One region of the Aliivibrio sp. 1S128 genome, then DNA from elsewhere that is predicted to be linked to it. Evidence: predicted binding sites of a transcription regulator. Region 1 holds the regulator's gene; each other region holds the start of a gene.
The links. The regulator MetJ, encoded in region 1, represses methionine synthesis genes. The targets are predictions, from matches to a motif close to TTAGACNTNTANANGTCTAA.

Region 1 (6,784 bases):
ATATACACCTTCGTTAGGGCTAAATATTTGGCCTGTTAATAAATCGACTAAATTACCTTTTGACGCTATCTGTTCAGCTTCAAGGGAAAGCGTTTGGCTTTGTTCTTGAGTGCTAACCATAAATATAATTGCATTATTCTCTGTTTGTTTATGGTCTATATATACCGCTTTATTTGCAATAATATTGGTTCTAACGCCTTCCGATAATGCTGGGTTTTCAATACGTAAAGTCATTAACTCTGAGACGTAGTTTTTTAAGTTAAGTTGGTCAGGTGTTAGTGTTGCAGTAAGGTCATCTATTTTGGCGGATGAGCGAGCGATATGATCATCACATAACCCTTTAATGGCACAAGTGTCTTTATTTTCTTTGTTAGAGAAACCATCAATTTGATCGCCAATTTCATCTCCGTAATAAAGAGTGATAGGGCCGGTATAAGCAGCTTGAAAGGAAAGAGCAGCTTTATGACGTAACCAATAATTACTCTCACTTGGCTCGGCAATATCACCACGTTGTAATAAATCACCAAAGCGAACGACATCATGGTTTCCTAGCATTAGATTTGGAGTGGCGTGTGAAGGGTAGAGTTCATGCATTTGCATTCCCTCATTAAGCCATTCGCCCCCTTTATTTCCCACGCTACTTTCATTGACTGCAAAGGTTTCAGTCACTCGGAAACGCAAAGGAAAATCGAATGCAGAGCATAATGCTGGGTTCCCTTCTTCTCCATAACCTGTTTCTGTAATGTAGTTTTCGTTATTCCAGATCTCTGCCACCATGTAACCGAGAGGGTTAACTTGTTCACCTTTATTATTCGTATACGTTGTGTTTTTTGATGCGTTATCAACGGATTTTCTGATGTTTACCCACGATTCTGTAGGGACTTGGTAAGCTTGATCTAATCGCCAGCCATCGATTTTTAATTCAGAAATCCAATAAGCTGCGACTTCAGAATAAAAATCTTCACTGGCAGGGTAATCAACAGGATTATTGCTACCACTAGGAAGCAAGCCTGATGGTGATGGCTTAATTAACCCTTCTTTATGATGTCCAAATACGCCATCAAATAAGACATAGATCCCGCGTTTATGAGCTTCTTCTACTAATTCTTTAGCCTTTTCCAATGTGCCAAAACGAGGATCAATTTTGAAGAAATCAGTTGCGAAATAGCCGGTTGCATCCAGCTTATCAGCCCAATGGTCTTGGCCTTCAATTGGTGCGGATTCAAAAATAGGCGTCATCCAAATGGCGTTCATACCTAATGATTGAATGTAATCTAATGAATCAATGATCCCTTGTAGATCACCATTATGATGACTCGGGCCGTAACCTGTGCCATGACCAATGCTGTTATCACCATCAACAAAGCTTTCCACCATGATTTGGTAGATGCGTAAATGATTACTTTCTTCCATCATTTGTGGATTGCATTGATAGGTAGAGGTTATTTGTGTTGTTTCTGAGGTTGAGCTACATGCGCTCAATATAGAAGTAATAGCGAGTGCTATTGCTGCTTTTGCTATCTTATTTTTCACAGTAAGTCCTTTATAATTATAAGTAGGGCACTGTGATTATTTAATAAGCAAATAGAAATGTAATCCTCCTAATTTGTTTAAAAGAAGGAGGAGACAGCAGGAGGAGATAAAGAGTTACTTATTCTTCATCAAATGCTTCGAATTCAATGCCCATAGCGGTCATTAAGGCTTTCGCTTCTGTTGGAATATCATCGGGACGGTCTTTACGTAGATCTTCATCTGTTGGTAAAGGTTGCCCTGTATAAGCATGAAGAAATGCTTCACACAACAATTCACTGTTTGTTGCGTGACGTAGGTTACTTACTTGACGACGAGTTCGCTCATCAGTAAGTATTTGAAGTACCTTCGTTGGAATTGACACGGTAATTTTTTTTACCTGTTCACTTTTTTTACCATGCTCGGCATAAGGACTTAAATAGTCACCATTCCAATCAGCCATTGCTCACCTTCGTTCTGAATTATTGTTGTTTAAAATACGATGGCTTAATTCTAGCGATATTTACGGCTATAAGCAAAGATATATAGACGTCTAGAAGTATTGACGTCTCATTTTGTGATGGTAGAGTAGAAGAATATAACTTATGGATTAGATTATATCAGTCATCTGAGATAGAAGAGTAGAAAATTACTGCTTTATATCTCATTAAATTGATTGGTATCAGACTACTGCTTAGCAGTTTGGAAGGGAAATGATGAGCGAGAGAAAACCTGCAACTATTGCCGTTCGTACTGGCATTGAAACTGATTCACAACATAATGCGGTTGTGCCACCTATCTACTTATCTACCAATTACAGCTTTCCTGAATTTGGTGATGTTCCTAAGTATGATTATGCTCGCTCAGGAAACCCGACCCGAACCCAACTTGAAACTACCTTGTCTGATTTAGAGTGTGGTGCGGGGGCGATTGTTACAAACTGCGGCACGGCGGCTCTTAATCTTATGGTGTCTGCGTTACTTGGTCCTGATGATCTTATTGTTGCGCCTCATGATTGTTATGGTGGAACGTACAGACTGTTTAATAGTCGTGCCAATAAAGGTGACTTCAATACTTTGTTTGTTGACCAATCAAATGAAGATGCTCTGGATGCGGCATTAGCTAAAAAGCCTAAACTTATCTTATTAGAAACACCATCGAACCCATTAGTTCGTGTGGTAGATATTGCGAATATTTGTCAAAAAGCCGCAAAAGTCGGTGCATTAGTTGCCGTAGATAACACCTTTCTTTCTCCTGTATTACAGCAGCCTTTAACTCTTGGTGCTGATTTTGTTCTTCATTCTACAACTAAGTACATTAACGGACATTCTGATGTCGTTGGTGGCGTGTTAATTGCTAAAACCCAAGAGCATGCGGACGATTTTGCATGGTGGGGCAACTGTATTGGCGCCACAGGAACTGCATTTGATAGTTATTTAACATTGCGTGGTATTCGTACGCTTAGTGCTCGTATGCGAGTGCATGAAGAGAATGCAATCGAAGTATTGAAATGTCTTCAAGAGCAAGAATTAGTCGGTACAATTTATCATCCAAGTTTGCCTGAGCACCCTGGTCATGAAATAGCAAAACGCCAACAAACTGGTTTTGGTGCGATGTTAAGTTTTGAATTAAATGGTTCATTAGAGCAATTGAAGGTATTTGTCAGAGCGTTGAAATATTTTTCTCTAGCAGAATCTCTTGGTGGTGTAGAAAGTTTAATTGCTCACCCTGGCACCATGACTCATCGAGCTATGTCGGATGAAGCACAAGCTGAAGCGGGTTTAGTTCCAACACTATTACGTATCTCTGTTGGGTTAGAAGACAGTCGTGATCTTATCGCGGATCTGAAACAAGCCTTCGTTATTGCTGCAGAGGTGAAGTAATGACAGGATTAGTACCACGTCAGTTACATAAGTTTGGTGGCAGTAGCCTTGCCGATCCAGAATGCTATCGTCGTGTCGCGACTATTTTAAAAGAATACTCAAGTGAGCATGATCTGGTTGTCGTGTCTGCTGCGGGCAATACGACAAACCGAATTTTAGAATGGTTCGATGGTTTATTAAAAGATGGCCGATTAGCACATGAAATCTTGGAATCTTTACGTAAGTACCAACAAGAGCTGATTTCAGAATTACTTAGCGCTGAAAATGCGGAACCACTACTTGAGCTACTGCATAAAGAGCTGATTGCTATTGGCCAATTGCACGCGCCACTAACTGAGGTCCAACAAGCGGATATTCTTGGTCATGGAGAAGTATGGTCATCTCGATTACTTTCTGCCTATTTAAATCAAATTGATTTGCAAGCGATACCTTTAGATTCACGTTCTTTTTTAAGAGCAGAGCGAGGCTGTCAACCTGAGGTTGATCGCGCATTATCATGGCCATTATTTAAAGATCAAATAGCGTTGCACCCCCATGGACGAATCGTGATTACTGGATTTATGGCTCGCGACCAAAAAGGAGAAACCGTTCTGCTTGGTCGTAATGGCTCTGACTATTCAGCGACCATGATAGGGGCATTGGCTGAAGTCTCTCGCGTTACTATTTGGAGTGATGTCGCTGGAGTATTTAGTGCCGATCCTCGTAAAGTGGAAGATGCTTGTTTACTGCCTCTACTGCGTTTAGATGAAGCGAGTGAGTTGGCTCGATTAGCGGCTCCTGTATTACACAGCAGAACGTTACAACCCGTTGCGCAAAGTGCATTGGATTTGAGTTTGCGTTGTAGTTATCAACCTGAATCTGGTTCTACTCGTATTGAGCGAGTATTAGCTTCTGGTCGTGGTGCAAAAATCGTCACTTCATTAGAAGATGTGTATTTAATCCAATTAGGTTTTGGTCGTGGGCAAGATTTTGAACGAGCAAAACAAGAAGTCCTTTCTTTACTTACTCGTTCTCAGTTACAGCCTCTAGCATTGGAAGTACAAGATGATCAATATACGCTTTTATTGGCGTATACCTCTGAAGTCGTTAATGAATCATTAGATGTGCTACAAAACTCGGCGGTACATGCTGAAATTAAATTAAAGGAAGGCTACTCAATGGTTGCAGCCGTTGGGGCTGGCGTGACAAGTAATGCCATTCATAGTCATGGTTTTTATCATCAATTAAAGAATCGCCCATTAGAGTTTGTATGTGAATCAGAATCAGGATTAAGCTTGGTTGCGATTTTGCGTAAAGTGGATACAACGTCAATTATTAAAGCGATGCATACACACCTATTTCAAGCGCAAAAAAGAGTAGGCTTAGTCTTATGTGGTCATGGAAATATAGGATCTCAGTGGTTATCGCTTTTTACTCAACAAAAGCGCCATCTTGAAAAACGTCACGGAATGCAATTTTCGTTAATTGGTGTTATCGATCGCCATCGTAATTGGTTTGATTTCGATGGCTTAGATAGCGGCTCAATTGTTGAAAAGTTTGATGATGAAGCGGTTCCTTATGACAATTTTGATTGGATCGAAAAAATTGGTGCAATTCAAGGGTACGATGATGTTGTTGTTTTAGATGTAACGGCAAGTCCAGAGTTATCACAGCAATACAGTAAAATTGCGGAGCAAGGGATACATTTGATCTCTGCAAATAAAGTGGCTGGCTCTGCACCAAGCGATGAATACCAAGCCGTGATTGATGCGTTTACAAAAACAGGTCGTCATTGGTTATATAATGCGACCGTCGGAGCGGGACTCCCTATTAACCACACAGTAAGGGATTTACGTGAAAGTGGTGATGAGATAATAGCTTTATCTGGTATTTTTTCAGGGACATTATCTTGGTTGTTCCAACAATATAATGGTGATGTTCCGTTTACTGAGCTAGTTGATCTCGCTTGGCAACAAGGCCTAACTGAACCAGATCCTAGAAATGATTTAGATGGTTCTGATGTCATGAGAAAATTGGTGATCTTAGCGCGTGAAGCTGGATTGAAAATCGAACCAACTCAAGTAAAAGTAGAATCTCTCGTTCCTGTTGAATTGAAAGATGTCAGTTTGGATGATTTTTTAGCGAAAGGTGAGCTGATCAATAACGCCTTATTTGAGCGTTTAGAAAAAGCCCAAAGAGAGCAGAAAGTATTGCGCTATGTTGCTCGTTTAAATAAAGATGGCAGTGCAACAGTAAGTATCGAAGCTCTTTCTGATCATCATGCATTAGCTAACTTATTACCTTGCGATAATATCTTTGCGATTGAAAGTAAATGGTATAAAGATAATCCATTAGTTATTCGTGGCCCGGGGGCAGGAAGGGAAGTAACTGCTGGTGCAATTCAATCTGATTTAAATCGAATAGCTGCTCTTTTTTAACCTAGTTAATGTTCACTAATATTGATTGGCCATGCAGGTTTGCATGGCTTTTTTGTTGATTTTGTAGGAAAAAACGGAATTGGGGTAAGTTTAGATTATTTTATGTTTTTTCTTAATTGACTGATTTATAGATAATATTTAATTACTCATGTTAATTAAGCATAAATTAAAATTAAAATTCTTTTAGTGCTATGGATTTTAAAAATATATTCAGTGATGATAATTGAGTAGTGGCTAATATATACAGGGTCAATATCTCGACATAACAATAAGACCTGTAGTCATTCTCTGTTATTTAATTTGAATTAAACTGCCGATTGAGAGAGTCATCCATGAGTACAGAACCTACCCAAGAATCAACATCAATAACAAGTTCAGAACAAGTATTACGTAGTGTCGATTTAAATTTATTGACGGTGTTTGATGCTGTAATGCAAGAGCAAAATATTACTCGAGCAGCGCAAAATTTAGGTATGTCACAACCTGCGGTTAGTAATGCGGTATCTCGATTAAAGATAATGTTTAATGATGAATTATTTATTCGTCATGGCCGTGGAATTCAACCAACTCAACGAGCTCGTCAATTGTTTGCACCAATGCGCCAAGCATTACAATTAGTTAAAAATGAACTGCCTAGTTCTACGTTTGTTCCTGAAAGCTCAGCAAGACAATTTAAGCTATCAATTTGCAGCCCATCAGACATGCGCTTTGCCCCACGTATTTTGAGAGATATTCAACAAAAAGCACCTCATATTAGTTTAAAGCTATCAGGTGAATATGATCTAGATATCGCTCAAAAATTACGATATCAAGAAGTAGACTTTGTGATTGATTACGTGCGTTTTGATGAACCTGGCTACATGAGCACTGAACTATTTACGGATGAATTAGTTGTTGTTGCTTCAGTTAATCACCCGCGTATTCAAGGCGGGATTACGAAAGAACAATTAGCAAACGAAAAACACGCGGTTCCTG
Region 2 (6,784 bases), on a different contig from region 1:
ATGTTTTTGTCTATGGTAACAAAACCGTGATCCTTTAATTTTACAGAAAAAAGAAACAAAAACGGCGATCATGATGATCGCCGTTTTTATATTCAATTCTGATTATTCTATTGAGCCGAAATAAAATCAATCGCGTATTTATTAAACTCTTTTGGCCTATCAATATTACACACATGCCCGCATTCTGGGATCTGTAACAATTGACTGTATTTATGTACTGCGACCATTTCTTCTACTGGCTTCATAAATAAATAGTCATTTGCTCCCATCACATACAATGTTGGGATCGCTAATTCTTTATCTTTAAAATATCGCATCAATGGGTTCACATCAGCCGCCAATTTAAACCAACGTTTAAACTCTTTCTGGCATAATTTTTTTGCTTCTCTTGTGAAAATATGACGTGATTCTTTCTGACTTTTTTGTGGCATTACGACATAAGAAAACAATTTATACAGCCACATGTAAGGCATGATGTTTTTCGTCATGTCACCCATTTTAATTAAAAACTGAGAACGAAAATTAAAACGAGTAATCGCGCCAGCCAAGACCATAGAGCTTACTCTATCTTGAGCCAATTCAGCTAAGTTGCGAATGATGATCGTACCAAGTGACATTCCAACGAAGTGGGCTGATTTGATATTTAAGTGATCAAGTACATCAATAATATCTTGGCTTACGACTTTAAAAGAGTATTGCTTATTAATGAACTCTTTAATCTGAGAGAAATGGTTTGAACGACCATGCCCACGTAAATCAATAAGTAAGACGTTAAAGTTCTTTCTAAAAGCGGCGATCTGTTTAAACCAGGTTGTTGAACTTCCCCCTGCACCATGAACAAACACAACCCATTTGGCGCTTGATTCATGTTCATAGGTTCTATGAAATAACAAAGAATTAGACATTCACTCTACTTAATTAGAAAAGACATTGATTCAGACTATACCATCCTACATCACCAATGAATACTCACAAAGAAGTAGTCGGACAGAAACCTGACATGCAGTAACAAAATGTGACTAAATCATTGATTGAATAGATGATAGTAAGAGTAATTACTCTACACCATAAAACCCACGTTCATTTCTAAACTAGACATGATTAATATAAATTTGCGATCAAACGCAGTCTCTATTTTTTATATCGTCTGATTTAAGATACTTTTTGTCAAAAAACAAATAGCTTGTTGATATATAAATATTCCGATTCATAATAGATAAATATCTACATTTTATTAACAAGTAAAAGGACCCACTTATGAACAAACTCGTTCTCATTATTCTTTGTGTTTTACTCCCCCCTATTGGTGTTTTTTTCGCAAAAGGTGCAGGGAAAGATTTCTTAATAAATATCGTTCTTACTATTCTCTTCTGGTTCCCAGGCATGATCCATGCACTTTGGATCACAACTCGTTAATTCTAATAAATAAAAAAGCGAAACCCTTAAATGAAAAGGTTTCGCTTTATTCGTTTAGCGTGAATGAACACTAATACAAGATCAACTTAAGCGGCATTTACCTGTAATTTTTTACGTAATGCTTTCGCTGCCTTTACCATGTTTTCTAATGCGGCTTCCGTTTCTTTCCAATTACGTGTTTTCAAGCCACAATCTGGGTTCACCCATAAACGCTCAACTGGCACTTTTGCTGCTGCGGTTTCAATTAAATCAATAATCCACTCTTCACTTGGAATATTTGGTGAGTGAATGTCATAAACACCAGGACCAATTTCGTTTGGATAATTGAAATCTTCAAACGCTTTAAGCAATTCCATATTTGAACGAGAGGTTTCAATAGTAATGACATCTGCATCAAGCGCCGCTACTGATTCTATAATCTCATTAAACTCGCTGTAACACATGTGAGTATGAATTTGAGTTTCTGATTTCGCACTTGCCGCTGAGATCTTAAACGCTTCTACTGCCCACTCTAAATACGCTTTCTGATCGCTCTTTTTAATCGGCAATCCTTCGCGAATCGCTGGCTCATCAATTTGAATAATATTAATGCCTGCTTGCTGCAGATCAGAGACCTCATCACGCAATACCAATGCTAATTGTTGTGCAATTTCTTTACGAGTAATGTCTTCACGTGGGAACGTCCAACCAAGAATAGTTACAGGGCCTGTTAGCATGCCTTTCATTTGTTTGGTTGTTAGAGACTGTGCATATTGAGTCCAATTGACTGTAATTGGAGCTTCACGCTCAATATCTGCCACCACGATAGCCGGCTTAACACAGCGAGAGCCATAGCTTTGAACCCAACCAAATCGTGTTGCTTGGAAGCCATTTAGATTCTCCGCAAAGTATTCAACCATGTCATTACGCTCTGCTTCACCATGCACCAACACATCCAAATCTAAACGCTCTTGACGCTCAACAGCATCGGCAATATGACCTTTCATTGCTGCAACATAATCTTGTTCGTTCAATTTACCTGCACGATACGCACTACGTTGCTGACGAATATCAGTCGTTTGCGGGAATGAACCAATCGTTGTTGTTGGCAGTAATGGTAAACCTAATTTTTCAGCTTGGTGCTGCGCACGAATTGAATACCCTTCTGCTCGCTCTGCTAATGCCGGAGTGATCGCCTCTAAACGTTGCTGTACCGTTGGCTTATTAATGTGCTCTGCCGTCTCACGCTCACGCAGTGGTTGACTGTATTGATGACAGGCTAAGATTGCGTTTTGATTACCATCTAGAGCGTCCCCCAACAAAGTCACTTCTTTTAGCTTTTGTTTTGCAAAGGCAAACCATTGAGTTGTTTCTTGTGATAATTCCGTTTCTTGCTCTAAATCTACAGGGCTATGCAATAACGAACATGAACTTGCAATCCATAATTTGTCACCTAGTTTTGCTTTCACTGGCTGTAATTTTTCATGCAAACGCTCTAAATCTGCACGCCAGACGTTACGACCATTTACTGCACCAACAGACAGCACCCATTCTTTTGGCAATGCATTCACGACTGTTTCTAGTTGTTTAGGATCAGCAGAGATATCAATGTGTAAACCATTTACCGCTAACTCAATGATCTTATCTAAATGATGCTCTACGCCATCAAAATACGTCGTTAATAGTAATTTCACATCACTTTGAATCACTTGGTAAGCAAGTTTGAATGAATCTGCCCATGCTTTTGGTAATTCAAGCGCGAGTATTGGTTCATCAATTTGTACCCACTCCACTCCTAATGCTGAGAGTTTTGAGAAAATAGCCTGATAAGCAGTTAATAAGCGAGGAAGTAACGCTAAACGATCAAACCCTTGCTCCACTTCATCATCATTCACTTCCTTACCCAACCACAAATAACTTAATGGACCAAGAAGTACTGGTTTAACAGTGTGACCTTGCTTTTGTGCTTCTGCAATTTCATCAAACAACTGTGACCAACTGACCGTAAATTTATCGTCTTTAGAAAATTCAGGAACGATATAGTGATAATTGGTATTAAACCACTTCGTCATATCTGATGCCGCTTCACCACAACCACAACTGTTTTGTGATTGACCACGGCCAACTCTAAATAAAGTATCTAAATCAGGAAAGCCTTTATTATGACGAGCAGGTATATGGCCCAAAAGAAGGCTTGTTGTTAATACATGATCGTACCAAGCGAAATCACCCGCAGTAACAAAATCTAACCCTGATGCAGATTGGTCTTTCCAGTGACGTTGACGAAGCTCACCGCCTACTGCCAATAATTCTTTTTGTTCAATCTCGCCACGCCAGTATTTTTCTTGTGCAAATTTCAACTCTCGTTGAGCACCTACTCGTGGGTAACCTAAAATGTGAGTTACTGTTTTTTTATTCAATTCTGTTGTCATTGCACTAATTCCCTTAGACGTTTGGATGGCTAAACAATGACGCGTTTTCTTTTGTCCTACAACGGATAAATATTCACTTTGATTATGAATTTTTTTCAATACGGTTAGATTTACAATCAAAATAATTAACATTATTTAGCCGTCTAGATGTTTACTTTATGGTTTAATCTCTTTACTGTGAAGGTAATTAAACTTACTCAAACGGAACTTGAGGAATAATAATGATTGAATTAAAACACCTAAAAACCTTAGTCACACTGCGTGATACAGGCTCATTAACAGCAACAGCGAATGCGCTTCATCTTACTCAATCAGCCCTCTCTCATCAGTTAAAAGATTTTGAAACCCGTCTTGGTAGTCATGTTTTTTTACGTAAAACTCGTCCAGTAAAATTCACCTCTGAAGGTGAGATCTTATTAAAACTGGCTGATGATGTTTTACCGAAAATGACTCGAGCAGAATATGACATTGCAAGTTTGAAAGAAGATTTACACGGCAGGCTACATATGGCGATTGAATGTCACTCATGTTTTCAGTGGCTAATGCCTGCAATTAAAGAGTATCAAGTGAGTTGGCCAGAAGTTGAATTGGATTTTTCATCTGGTTTTGGTTTTGAGCCTTTACCTGCTTTGGTCAATGGTGATTTAGACCTGGTTATCACATCAGATATTCAACCTCGTGGAGAGGTACATTATGAACCATTATTTGATTTTGAAATGAGATTGGTCATGGCGACTAACCATCCTCTTGCAGGTAAAGAATATATTGAACCAAAAGATTTGCGCGATCAAACCATGCTAACCTATCCCGTACAAAAACAGCGATTAGATATCGTAAAACACTTTCTATCACCCAATAACATTGAACCTGCTAAGTGGAAACAAGCAGAAAATACATTAATGTTGATACAAATGGTGTCGGCTGGTTTAGGTGTGGCAGCACTACCTAATTGGGCAATCAGTGAATTTTCAAGACAAGGGTTAATTGAGAGTAAACCATTAGGGAAAGGGTTGTGGCGAAGATTGTTCGCTGCCGTTAGAGACAGCGAACATGATAAAAAATATTTACAAGCATTTTTCTCTACTGCGAAACAGCAGAGCCAGAGTCATTTAGATGGTATTAAAATGACTTAAATCGAGGTATGTAACTATTTAAATATTGGTTAAAAATTACGTATTCTTAAATTGATTCGTTAATGGGTCATATTGATAACCCAAGCCACTGAGCTTGTCTTGAACTCCTTGTGTATCAAGCTCATACACGCTGGACAATTCTTCTAGGCTGTGACATTCCAATCGCAATTTTTCATTAATGATGCCGAGTAGAATTCCACTTTCTAGTCCGTGAGCATTACTTAAATCCAATCTTCACCCTCCATGTTGCTGTAAGAGACATACTTAGATTAGATCAGTTTTTGAAAGCAATGCGTGCCCTACATCACAAAAAACAACTGAAATTGATAATAACCAGAAATAGCCATAACTACGCTTGCTACGGCTAGCATTTGCCACTTCACCGCTTGTTGTTTGAATAAGTGGAAACTCCACAAACCAATACTGAGTAACATCAGACCAAGTGCAATGCCGAGTTTAACCGCCATCTTATCTAAAAATATTTCATGAATACTTAATGTTTGGCATAACAAAATAACAGCCATAACTATCCCACTCACTACACCACTGATTGGCAATAGTTTATGGAATGCTTGTAAACGAGTTCGTGCCAATGTTAAAAGAAGGTGAGTCAGCAGAGATCCAAATAAAAACGGGGCTGTGATAGCAAAAAACAACTGCGTAAATGAACCTGACCCTAGAGCCAAATTAACAAAACTTGCCGCAGCAAAACCATTTGCCAGCGCCATCACTATTAATGGCCCTTTATCACGAGTCTTACCTGTTTTAACGCTAAAATAAAAACCGGCCATCGCAATAGCAGGAATAAAATTAATGGCAAAGATAGACGCATAAGTCATACCTATCCCAGCAATGACACACCACCCAAGGATTAATACTGGCAGCCATTTATGAATGCGTCCTCGTTGCCCAGGGCAAATATCCCCTTTGTGTAAAATGATGGTTAATAATATTTGAGCACCTAACAGCGCTGGGATAAGAATATATTGTAAGGTTTGAAAAAACATAGCTACGCCACCTAATTAGAATTACGCTAGTATAAACTCAATTTTCACTTCGTCTAGTGGCGGTTAAAAAGCAATCAACACCTCTCAGTGTCTCAAAAAAACATATGACACCTTTCAACCTATTATCCTTTTCCCGCAACAAGAGCAACAGCTGGTTATCATCTTATTAACAGAATTAATTTTTATTTGTTTTAGATCATAATGAGGTTAAGTAACAGATGTGCTACAGGTAAAAATTAGGTAAGTTTCTATTACGAAATGTGTAAGAATATGTATGTAAGTTACACAATTTTTGTATTTTGAAATCTTATAGGGGAAAATTCCATGTTGGAGTTAATGATTGGTTTGGTAATCACCGTTTTGGTTGGTTACTTTATCGTAAAAGGATACAAGGCAGCTGGTGTACTACTAACTGCTGGTTTAGCACTACTTATTATTGCTGGCTTATTAGGTCACACTGTTTTACCTGCAAAAGTTTCTGCAACAGGTAACTTATTAACAGATGCACTAGAATACGTGAAATACATGCTGCAATATCGTGGGGGCGGCTTAGGGATGCAAATCATGCTACTTTGTGGTTTTGCTTCTTACATGACTCACATTGGCGCAAACAATGTGGTTGTTAAACAATTTTCTAAACCACTAGCATTTATTAAATCACCTTACGTTTTACTTGTAGCGGCTTATATCGTAGCTTGTTTAATGTCACTTGCTGTTAGCTCTGCTACTGGCCTAGGTGTGCTGCTAATGGCTACCCTTTTCCCAATGATGACAGCGATGGGCATCTCTCGTCCTGCAGCAGTTGCCGTTTGTGCAT
Region 3 (6,784 bases), 160 kb from region 1:
GCATTAACAATGGTTTGATTTATGTCATTAACTTTCACATTTGTATTAATTGTTACACTTAAATCCATCGCAGTGACGTTTACCGTCGGCACCCTCACGGAAATCGCTTCAAATTTGTTAGAAAATTTCGGGAAAATTCGTTCAATACCTTTATGCAATTTGGTATCAACCGGAATAATAGATTGGCTTGCCGCTCGTGTACGTCGTAAATCAGAATGGTATGCATCAATAACAGGTTGATCATTCATCGCTGAGTGAATTGTCGTAATCGTACCCGAATCAATACCAAACGCATCATCAATGGCTTTAATGACAGGAATAATACAGTTGGTAGTGCAAGATCCATTAGAGACAACTCTATGCTCTGGAAGCAATGTGTCATGATTAACACCGTAAATAATAGTGTTATCTAAGTCTGCGCTTCCTGGATGTGAAAACAACACTTTTTTAGCGCCCGCATCAATGTGTCTCTCGCCATCCGCTTTAGACCCATAAACACCTGTACAATCCAGGACTAAATCCACTTGCAATGATTGCCATGGCAAAAGGGAAATATTCGCTTGATGCACAATACGAATTCGATCTTGAGAGCCATCAGGTAAGTCGATATAAAGATATTCCTGATCATGAGTCACTTTATGTTGGAAGCGTCCATGAGTTGAATCGTACTGAAAAAGGTGTGCCATCCCTTCAGGTTGTGATAATTCATTCACAGCCACAATTTCTATTTGATCACGTTTTCCGCTTTCATATAAAGCACGAAGAACACTACGACCAATTCGACCAAATCCATTTATCGCCACTCTTAACATAATTCCATTCACTCAGATTTATTTGTCGCCTATTGTACTCTTTTCGCTTTTTTCTTAAAGGATCAAAAAAGCGAAGCCACCTTTCGATAACTTCGCTTTTTATTCAGTTACTCACTTTTATTAAGCGAATGACTTTTGATTAAGCTAAAAGCTCTTTTGCTGTGTTTACTACATTTTCAGTAGTGAAACCAAACATTTTGAATAGCTCGTCAGCAGGCGCTGATTCACCAAACGTTGTCATACCGATGATCTTGCCACCGAAACCAACGTACTTGTACCAGAAGTCAGCAATACCGGCTTCAACAGCGATACGCTTAGTTACCGATGATGGTAAAACCGCTTCACGGTACGCTTCATCTTGCTTATCAAATGCATCTGTTGATGGCATTGAAACAACACGTACTGATTTACCTTCAGCCGTCAATTGAGCCGCAGCTTCAACCGCTAGTTCTACTTCAGAACCCGTCGCTATAAGGATAAGCTCAGGTTGGCCTTCACAATCTTTCAGGATGTAGCCACCCTTTGCGATGTTAGCCACTTGCTCAGCATCACGATCTTGTTGTGCAAGATTTTGACGAGAGAAGATAAGTGCTGATGGACCATCACGACGTTCAATCGCTAGTTTCCAAGAAACAGCAGACTCAACTTGGTCACATGGACGCCATGTGCTCATGTTCGGAGTTAAACGTAGTGACGCAATTTGCTCAACAGGTTGGTGAGTTGGACCATCTTCACCTAGACCGATTGAATCGTGAGTGTACACTTGGATGTTCTGAATTTTCATCAGTGCAGCCATACGCATTGCGTTACGTGCGTATTCCATGAACATTAGGAACGTTGCGCCGTATGGTACGAAACCACCGTGCAGAGCGATACCGTTCATGATTGCTGTCATCGCAAATTCACGTACACCGTAATGAATGTAGTTGCCAGAGAAATCATCTGCAGTTAATGACTTAGAACCAGACCACATCGTCAAGTTAGACGGTGCAAGGTCAGCAGAGCCGCCCATGAATTCAGGTAGCATAGCACCAAATGCTTCTAGTGCATTTTGAGAGGCTTTACGTGATGCGATATTTGCAGGGTTCGCTTGAAGATCAGCAATGATTGCAGAGGCTTTTTCTTCCCACTCAGCAGGTAAGTCACCGTTTACACGACGCTTATATTCAGCAGCCAATTCTGGGTGTGCAGTAGCGTAGGCATCAAATTTAGCATTCCAAGACGCTTCTTTTGCTGTGCCCGCTTCTTTTGCATTCCATTCAGCGTATACATCAGTAGGGATCTCAAAAGGACCAAATTCCCAACCAAGTTTCGCTTTAGTCGCAACAATCTCATCAGCACCTAGTGGAGCACCGTGACAATCATGCGTGCCTTGCTTATTTGGAGAACCAAAACCAATTACTGTCTTAGTACAAATAAGCGTTGGACGGCCCGTTTCAGCTTTAGCTGCTTCAATCGCTGCATTGATTGCATCTGCATCGTGACCATCTACAGCAGGGATTACATGCCAACCGTACGCTTCAAAACGTTTAGGCGTATCGTCAGAGAACCAACCTTCAACATGACCATCAATAGAGATACCGTTGTCATCCCAGAAAGCAACCAGCTTACCAAGACCTAATGTACCCGCTAAAGAACACGCTTCATGAGAAATACCTTCCATTAAACAACCATCGCCCATGAACACGTATGTGTTGTGATCAACGATATCATGACCTTCACGGTTAAATTGTGCAGCTAATGCTTTTTCAGCCATCGCCATACCAACACCGTTAGTAATACCTTGGCCTAATGGGCCAGTTGTTGTTTCGATGCCCGGTGCATAACCGTACTCAGGGTGACCTGGAGTTTTAGAATGCAATTGACGGAAGTTCTTTAAGTCTTCGATAGACAGGTCGTAACCTGAAAGATGAAGCAGAGAATAAATCAGCATTGAACCGTGACCATTCGAAAGAATGAAACGGTCGCGATCAGCCCACTCTGGATTTTGTGGGTTGTGATTTAGGTGACTACGCCATAATACTTCAGCGATGTCTGCCATGCCCATTGGTGCACCTGGGTGACCAGAATTTGCTTGTTGTACACCGTCCATGCTTAAAGCGCGGATTGCATTTGCTAAATGTTTACGTGAAGACATGCCTGCTCCTGAAAATTCGAAGGACTATATATTTATTGAGCTAGTTAACTCTTGATTAGTTACCCATATTTATGGATTAACTTAAATTTGCAGCGCCGTATTGTCGCAAAGCCTTATCTGCACTGCAAACGATTACTTAGGAAATAAAGTGCTTTTTTTCACTATTTTGAAAGAAAATCAGATTTCTATAGATAAATCTGATTGTTAAACGCAAACGATTGGTTATGTCTTATATTCATATCATTCGTTGAAATGGGTTGTAATTAATCAGTTTTTCTCTATTATAGCCGTCTAGATGGAAAAACACCTACACTGTTATACGTATAGACTTATATAGATTGTGGGTATTTTTAGAACTTATTATTTATAAAATTGGAGCTCCTTTAATGGCTAAGCACCTATTTACCTCTGAGTCAGTATCAGAAGGTCATCCAGATAAAATTGCCGACCAGATTTCAGATGCCGTACTTGATGCAATCCTAGAGCAAGATCCAAAAGCTCGTGTTGCTTGTGAAACGTACGTAAAAACTGGCATGGTTATGGTCGGTGGTGAAGTAACAACTTCAGCATGGGTAGATATCGAAGAAATTACTCGTGAAACCGTTCGTGAAATTGGTTATGTTCATTCAGATATGGGCTTTGATGCTAACTCTTGTGCAGTATTAAACACAATTGGTAAGCAATCTCCAGACATCAACCAAGGTGTTGATAAAGCCGATCCAAGAGATCAAGGCGCTGGTGACCAAGGTATCATGTTTGGTTACGCAACGAACGAAACACCAATTTTAATGCCTGCACCAATTACTTACTCTCACCTACTTGTTAAAAAGCAAGCGGAAGTACGTAAGAGCGGCAAGCTGGACTTCTTACGTCCAGATGCAAAATCTCAAGTAACGTTCCAATACGACCAAGGTAAAATTGTTGGTATTGATGCGGTTGTACTTTCAACTCAACACAGCGATTCTGTAACAACAGCCGATCTACGTGAAGCAGTAATGGAAGAAATTATCAAACCAGTATTGCCTGCTGAATGGCTAAGTAAAGAAACTAAATTCTTTATTAACCCAACAGGTCGTTTTGTTATCGGTGGCCCAATGGGTGACTGTGGCCTGACTGGTCGTAAAATCATCGTAGATACTTACGGCGGCGCAGCTCGTCACGGTGGCGGTGCATTTTCTGGTAAAGATCCATCAAAAGTTGACCGTTCAGCAGCATACGCAGCACGTTACGTAGCGAAAAATATCGTGGCAGCTGGCATGGCTGATCGTTGTGAAATCCAACTTTCTTACGCTATCGGTGTTGCTGATCCAACATCAATCATGGTTGAAACGTTTGGTACTGAAAAAGTATCTCACGACATCATCATTGAAGCGGTTCGTCAGCACTTTGACCTACGTCCATACGGCCTACAAGAAATGCTTAACCTTCTTCAGCCTATCTACAAGAAGACGGCAGCATACGGTCACTTCGGTCGTGAAGAATTCCCTTGGGAAGCGACAGATAAAGCAGAAATCCTTCGTGATTTCGCTGGCATTAAGTAATTCAAGACTTAAGAACTCTTTTAAAAAGGAAGCTTCGGCTTCCTTTTTTGTTTTCTAACCCCATATACTCTTTATAGTTAAAGCGTTAATTTGATATTCAGATAAAGAGATTTAATGACCCCACTTCAACAAGCATCCGTAGCCAAAGCGCAGCAGTGTATTCAACAAGCATCCACTTTTTTTAATCGTCCATTTTCTCTACCCGCGATTAACTTTACTCAACGTGGGAAAATTGCCGGTACTGCCCGTCTACAAGGCTGGGAAGTACGAATTAACCCTATCCTGCTAGAAGAAAATGAGTACACTTTTATCAATGAAGTGATCCCTCATGAAATTGCCCATCTAATCGCATTCAGATTACATGGCCGAGTACGACCTCATGGTAAGGAATGGCAAGGGATAATGAATCAAGTATTCAATTTACCTGCACGCACAACACACCGTTTTAATATTGAATCAGTTAAAGGGCAAACCTTTCCATATCGTTGTAAATGCTCACAGCATGAACTGACAGTGCGTCGTCACAACAGAGTTCAGCGCAAAGAAACACAATACCTTTGTAAAGCATGCCAATCACCACTAAAATTATCTAAGCGCCAAGCTTCGTAGACATAAAATTCAAAAGTAATCAGATTTCCCATTCTGTTTATTGAATTATCTATAATGCGAATTAACAATAGGCTACTCTTACTGCATTAATACAATAATCAGTAGAGCCTCTTATGAGATTAATTCGCTTAGCTATTGCCACCTTTATTTTTAGTATCACTTTCCATGTTTTCGCTGCGCCTCCTTCTTCATTCTCAAAAGCAAAAAAAGAAGCTGTAAAAATCTATCTTGATCACCCAACCTCTTTTTATTGTGGGTGTGACATCACTTGGAAAAATAAAAAGAAAGGCATTCCTGATCTAGAAAGCTGTGGCTACCAAGTTCGTAAACAAGAAAAACGAGCCAGCCGTATTGAATGGGAACACGTAGTACCTGCCTGGCAGTTTGGGCACCAGCGTCAATGTTGGCAAAATGGTGGTCGTAAAAATTGCACCAAAAACGACAAACAATTCAAATCAATGGAAGCGGATCTACATAACCTTGTCCCTGCCATTGGTGAAGTAAATGGCGACCGTTCTAACTTTCGTTTTTCACAATGGAATGGCAGTAAAGGGGCTAATTATGGTCAATGTAGCTTTAAAGTCGATTTTAAAGGTCGCGTTGCTGAGCCACCAGCGCAATCACGAGGTGCGATTGCCCGTACCTATATGTATATGAATAAAGAGTATCGCTTTAATTTATCTAAAGCACAGCGCCAACTAATGGAAGCGTGGAATAAACAATACCCTGTTTCCGCTTGGGAATGCGAAAGAGACAAGCGTATTGCAAAAATTCAAGGTAACCATAATCAGTTTGTCTATAAAGCGTGTGTTAAATAAATTAGATTCAGCTAAATAGAGGTTGAAAAAGCACATTTTAACCTCCATCCTTAAATGTAAGATAGTTAAAGAAAAGTAGACCATGAGAATACCAAGAATCCATCATCCAGAACTGCTTCCTTCACAAGGAAAAGTTAATTTAAGTGACGATGCCGCCAACCATGTTGGCCGTGTTATGCGAATGAAAGAGGGCGAATCAGTATTGTTATTTGATGGTAGTGGTGCTGAATTTCCAGCATTAATTACCACTTCGTCAAAGAAGAGTGTCGAAGTTGAGATCAGCGAGCGTGTTGAACGCAGCAGCGAATCGCCATTAAATTTACACTTAGGCCAAGTGGTTTCTCGTGGTGATAAAATGGAATTCACCATTCAAAAATCAGTCGAATTAGGTGTTAATGTTATTACCCCTTTGATTTCTGAACGTTGTGGTGTCAAATTAAACAAAGAACGATTTGAAAAGAAACTCGACCAATGGCAAAAAATTGCGATTGCAGCATGTGAGCAATCTGGCCGAAATATCGTTCCTGAAATTCGTCCAATTATGTCGTTAGAAGAATGGTGTGCAGAAGAGTATGAAGGATTAAAGCTAAATCTTCATCCAAGAGCAAAATACTCTATCAATACATTACCGGAACCTGTCACTAATGTACGCTTGTTAATCGGCCCTGAAGGCGGTTTATCGTCTGATGAAATTAACATGACAGAACAATATCAATTTGAAGAAACGTTGCTTGGTCCTCGAGTTCTAAGAACAGAAACCGCAGCGCTTACCGCAATTACAGCCTTACAAGTTCGTTTCGGCGATCTTGGTTAACTGGAGAAACACAATGATCAAACTCGGTATCGTAATGGATCCTATCTCATCCA

Region 2: a site for MetJ is predicted at 3,841-3,860, ahead of metE (5-methyltetrahydropteroyltriglutamate--homocysteine S-methyltransferase). Genes of this name have one in related genera too.
Region 3: a site for MetJ is predicted at 3,265-3,284, ahead of metK (methionine adenosyltransferase). Genes of this name have one in related genera too.

The regions. Positions count from the first base shown of each region.
Region 1 covers NZ_MAJV01000003.1:260,426-267,209, reverse strand. Annotated here, with positions in the region: gene A6E03_RS03055 (alpha-amylase family glycosyl hydrolase) at 1-1,533, opposite strand, end outside; gene metJ (met regulon transcriptional regulator MetJ) at 1,652-1,972, opposite strand; gene A6E03_RS03045 (O-succinylhomoserine (thiol)-lyase) at 2,226-3,392, shown strand; gene A6E03_RS03040 (bifunctional aspartate kinase/homoserine dehydrogenase II) at 3,392-5,809, shown strand; gene leuO (transcriptional regulator LeuO) at 6,142-6,784, shown strand, end outside.
Region 2 covers NZ_MAJV01000091.1:149,230-156,013, reverse strand. Annotated here, with positions in the region: gene purU (formyltetrahydrofolate deformylase) at 1-38, shown strand, start outside; gene A6E03_RS10930 (alpha/beta fold hydrolase) at 108-905, opposite strand; gene A6E03_RS10925 (YqaE/Pmp3 family membrane protein) at 1,258-1,416, shown strand; gene metE (5-methyltetrahydropteroyltriglutamate--homocysteine S-methyltransferase) at 1,503-3,827, opposite strand; gene A6E03_RS10915 (LysR substrate-binding domain-containing protein) at 4,049-4,960, shown strand; gene A6E03_RS10910 (DUF4250 domain-containing protein) at 4,997-5,191, opposite strand; gene A6E03_RS10905 (hypothetical protein) at 5,260-5,967, opposite strand; gene dcuC (anaerobic C4-dicarboxylate transporter DcuC) at 6,292-6,784, shown strand, end outside.
Region 3 covers NZ_MAJV01000003.1:101,226-108,009, forward strand. Annotated here, with positions in the region: gene epd (erythrose-4-phosphate dehydrogenase) at 1-812, opposite strand, end outside; gene tkt (transketolase) at 952-2,949, opposite strand; gene metK (methionine adenosyltransferase) at 3,336-4,490, shown strand; gene A6E03_RS02290 (SprT family zinc-dependent metalloprotease) at 4,605-5,099, shown strand; gene A6E03_RS02295 (endonuclease) at 5,213-5,917, shown strand; gene rsmE (16S rRNA (uracil(1498)-N(3))-methyltransferase) at 6,000-6,731, shown strand; gene gshB (glutathione synthase) at 6,745-6,784, shown strand, end outside.